Regions from separate parts of the Serratia proteamaculans genome, predicted to be linked through region 2. Evidence: predicted binding sites of a transcription regulator. Region 2 holds the regulator's gene; the other holds the start of a gene.
The links. The regulator LexA, encoded in region 2, represses DNA repair genes until DNA is damaged. The targets are predictions, from matches to a motif close to TNCTGTATGTACATACAGNA.
Positions count from the first base shown of each region.

Region 1 (2,400 bases), 3.9 Mb from region 2:
ATTGGAAATTGCTGACCGCACTGCTGAAGGCCATCCCAGAGCGCGCGTAATGTTACAGATGATTTAGTGATTAAACCAAAGGCGCAAATATTTGCGCCTTTGTTATTCCCAGGGCAGCAGCAGTTGCCGTTCCAGCTGCGGATCCAGCAGCGTCACGTGCAACCCGACCAGTCGCACCCCGCGCCCTTCACGCCGCTCACGCCAGACCTGCCGCGCCACGTTGATCAAATCGTCTTTATTCAGTACCGGCCAGACGTGTTCCTGGGTGGTTTGCTGGAAATCCTGAAACTTGAATTTTACCCCTTGCCGGGCGATATGCAGATCCGGTTTCACCTTACGCAACCGCAGTTCCAGCTCGGGATAAAGCTTGTCGACAATCAGTGTTTCACAATCCTCCCAGTCATGAATATCTTCCGCCAGCGTACGCTCAACCCCCACCGACTTACGCAGCCGCTCTGACGAGACCTCACGCAGATCGATCCCCTGACAACGCTCCCACAGGACCCGGCCAAATTTGCCGAAGCGCTTTAACAGCAACACCAGATCATACTGCTGCACGTCGGCACAGGTGATTAGCCCCACTTCTTCCAGCCGTTTGGCCGTGACTTTGCCCACGCCGGGAATTTTACTCAGCGGCAACTGCTGTAAAAACGCCGGCACCTGCGCCGGCGTGATAACGTATTGTCCGTTCGGTTTATTCAGCTCTGAGGCAATCTTGGCGAGGAACTTGATCGGCGCGATACCGGCAGAGGCAGTGAGGTTGAGTTCATCAGAGATAGTCTGGCGGATTTGTTCGGCGATCAGCGTCGCCGAACCGTTGCACTGGCTGCAGTCAGTCACGTCCAGATAGGCTTCATCCAGTGACAGCGGCTCAATCAACGGGGTGTAACGGGCAAAGATTTCACGGATATGCTGCGAGGCTTCTTTATACGCCGCCATGCGGCCGGGCAGCAGTTTCAGGTGTGGGCAAAGCTTGAGCGCCATCGCCGTCGACATCGCACTGTGCACGCCATAGCGACGGGCAGGATAGTTGGCGGTGCTGATCACCCCACGCCGGTCGGCACTGCCGCCGATCGCCAATGGAATATCGCGCAGGCTGGGATCGTCGCGCATTTCTACCGCCGCGAAGAAGCAGTCCATATCGACATGAATGATTTTACGCATCTCGCCTCCAATAACACTGTATAAGTATACAGGCAACAATGGAAAGCTCAAGCCTCGGCTCCACTCGGAGAAAACAGGGTTTCACCCAATTATCTTCGACTTGTTAAAAAAGCGTAATTTTTCAATAGTACGCTGTGGCAAATTAACCGCCGCGCTTACTGATAACAATAACGCTACGCACAGGATGGTGCCCTACATGAAAACATTATCGGTCTATTTATTAGCTTCAGCCTTATCCCTGATATCCCTTGCCGCTACCGCCGCCCCCGCCATTATCGCTCACCGTGGTGGAACGGCCGACGCCCCTGAAAATACCCGCGTCGCCATTGAAACCGCACTGAAAAACGGTGCCGATGCCATTTGGATCACCCTGCAGGAATCCAAAGACGGGGTGATTGTGTTGTACCGCCCTTCGGATCTAAAGGCGCTGACCAATCAGCAGGGGTTGGTCTCTGCCTTTACCGCCGCGCAACTGGCAAAAGTTGACGCCGGTTGGTCATTTGCCAAAGGGGAGACTCATCCGTTCCGCGGTAAGGGCATTGGTATTCCCCGGCTGGATGAGATCCTCAACGCCTTCCCCAAGGTCAATTTCTATCTGGATATCAAATCACCGGACGCTGACCCGGCCCAGTTCGGCAAAGCCCTGCTGGCAACGCTGGAAAAGACCCACAGCCTGAACCGCACCCGCGTGTACTCCACCGATGCCAAATATCTGCAGGCGCTGCCACCGGCGATTAAACGTTTTGAGACCCGCGATGAAACCCGCGACCTGCTGGCGAATATCAGCCTGTCACACCTGTGTGAGCTGAAGCCAGACAATCAGCAACCACGCTGGTACGGGCTGGAACTGAAACGTGAAGTGGAAGTGGTGGAGAAATTTACCCTGGGTGAAGGGCGCTCCAAAGCGTTTCTGACCTGGGATAAAGAATCGATCGACTGCTTCCGTTCGCAAGGACCGGCGCACATCATTCTGTTCGGTATCAACTCACCGGCGGAATACCAGCAGGCGCTGGCGCTAGGCGTAGACGGGGTTATGGTTAACTCACCGGCCGAAGCAAAGAGCTTCGTTAAGGCCAAATAACTGATGTAAAAAGGGGCGCTGCATGCGCCCCTGTTATTCAGATGATCCGGTGTTTTTCCAACTGCTGCTGGCGCAGCGCCTCTTTCTCCAGACGCTTTTTACGGGCATCGCAGGGTTCAGGACAGTCGCAGACTTTATCCATCCCCAGCGCCGTA
Region 1 covers NZ_OX461105.1:983,107-985,506, reverse strand. The annotation lists gene pepD (beta-Ala-His dipeptidase) at 1-50, shown strand, start outside; gene dinB (DNA polymerase IV) at 103-1,164, opposite strand; gene QOT07_RS04555 (glycerophosphodiester phosphodiesterase family protein) at 1,361-2,245, shown strand; gene nqrM ((Na+)-NQR maturation NqrM) at 2,283-2,400, opposite strand, start outside.
Region 1: dinB (DNA polymerase IV) is a predicted target of LexA. The motif match lies at 1,179-1,198, and genes of this name have one in related genera.

Region 2 (2,400 bases):
CAATACGATATTCAGCAGATTGCCGACAATCAGCAGGATCACCGGCGCACGCACGTATTGCACGCCAAGCAGCCAACCCAGGATCACCATATTGGCCAGCGCCGCCGGGGCACTTAGCCAGCGGATCTCGAGGAATAAACGAGCCTGCTTCAGCACCGCCCCGTCACCACCGACGATTTTTAGCGCCAACTCAATCAGCGGATAGCGCAGCAGTACAATGGCCACCCCGGCCAACACGGCCAGCAGCAAGGGTTGCATAAAGGCACGCGCCAGCCCCTGCGGATTTTGCGCCCCCAGCGCCTGTGCGGTCAGTCCGGTGGTACTCATACGCAGGAACAACAGCAGCATAAACAGGAAACTGGTCGCCATGGAGCCCACCGCTACACCGCCCAAATAGGTCGGGCTATCGAGGTGGCCGATCACCGCGGTATCCACCAGCCCAAGCAATGGCACGGTGATATTGGAGAAAATCATGGGCAGCGCAAGGCGCCACAGGGCTTTATCGGTATCGCTGGTGAAGGCAGAAAGCAGGCGCATAGTGAAATGTTCCCGTGGCAGTGCGGTTTTAATCAGTCAGAAATGACATCGCCCCAGAGCTGGGGCGACTTAAATCAGAGGACGGTGTTCGAGCGTAGGGATTAAACCCAATCGCCGTTGCGGATCACACCGACCGCCAGACCTTCAATGGTGAAATTCTGCTGACGCAGATCGACCACAATCGGCTGGAATTCGCTGTTTTCCGGCAGCAGCTCAACCACGTTACCGTGTTTTTTCAGGCGCTTGACCGTGACTTCATCTTCAATGCGCGCCACGACGACCTGGCCATTACGCACGTCCTGGGTTTTATGCACCGCCAGCAGATCGCCGTCGAGAATACCGATGTCACGCATCGACATGCCGTTAACCCGCAGCAGGAAATCCGCACTTGGTTTGAACAGGGAAGGATCGACCTTGTAGTGCCCTTCGATATGCTGTTGCGCCAACAGCGGCTCACCGGCGGCTACGCGGCCAATCAGCGGTAAACCTTCTTCATCTTCCATCAGCAGGCGAATACCACGCGAAGCGCCGGAGATGATCTCGATGACGCCTTTACGCGCCAGCGCTTTCAGGTGTTCTTCTGCGGCATTTGGCGAACGGAACCCCAGACGCATGGCGATCTCGGCGCGCGTTGGCGGCATGCCAGTGGACGAAATATGATCGCGAATCAGATCATAGACCTCTTGCTGTCTGGTAGTTAGTGCTTTCATTCCGCCCCCTGTTTGTTTATACAGTCTTGCTGTGAGTATATACAGGTAAGTGCGGCTTGGGAACCGAAGAGTGAATAAAAATCAGGGATTAGCGACCCGCGTCGCAACAGAACTCCCCCACTCAGGCAAAGTGCTGCCACAGCACCGAACCCCAGACAAACAGCGCCAGAATAATCGCCAGCAAGACCGCCGCCGAGCCCATATCCTTTGCCCGGCCGGAGAGCTCATGATGTTCGGTGCCCACCCGGTCGACAATCGCTTCAATCGCGCTGTTCAGTATCTCGACGATCATCACCAGCAACACCGATCCGATCAGTAAAATGCGCGCTATCGCACCCACGTCCAGCCAAATCGCCAGTATGATAGCCAGCACCGTTGCCACCAATTCCTGGCGAAACGCCGCTTCGTGCTGCCAGGCGGCGGAAAAGCCTTTATAAGAGTAGCCGGCAGCTTTAATAATACGGGTCAGGCCGGTTGCTTGCTTTGTCATGTTTTTTAGTGCCTTTCGCAGAGGTAAGTCATAATTAAACAGTCTAAGCCAGGAAACGCTCCCGGCTCTCGGTTTTCCAACACCACAGATCTGCTACCCGGATTCTGGTATGCTTGCGGCGCATTGCTAACAAGAGGCTTCACGTTGTTATGTCAGGTTGGCGTAAAATTTATTATAAACTATTGAATTTACCACTCAAACTGTTGGTAAGAAGTAAGGTTATCCCTTCAGATCCGGTCACGGAGTTAGGGTTGGATCCCTCACGGCCGATTCTGTATGTTTTACCTTATAATTCCAAGGCGGATTTACTGACGCTGCGCACCCAGTGCCTGGCGCAAGATCTGCCCGATCCCCTCAATCCGCTGGAGATAGACGGTACCGTGCTGCCCAGCCACGTGTTTATTCACGACGGCCCGCGCGTATTCCGTTACTACACGCCGAAAGAAGAGTCGGTAAAACTGTTCCACGACTATCTGGATCTGCATCGCAGTAATCCGGAGCTCGACATTCAGATGTTGCCGGTCTCGGTGATGTTCGGCCGCTCTCCGGGGCGCGAAGGTCACGGCACCCCGCATCTGCGTCTGCTGAACGGCGTCCAGAAATTCTTCGCCGTGCTGTGGCTCGGCCGCGACAGCTTTGTCCGTTTCTCCAATACCGTTTCCC
Region 2 covers NZ_OX461105.1:4,894,978-4,897,377, forward strand. The annotation lists gene dinF (MATE family efflux transporter DinF) at 1-537, opposite strand, end outside; gene lexA (transcriptional repressor LexA) at 639-1,247, opposite strand; gene QOT07_RS22770 (diacylglycerol kinase) at 1,369-1,737, opposite strand; gene plsB (glycerol-3-phosphate 1-O-acyltransferase PlsB) at 1,887-2,400, shown strand, end outside.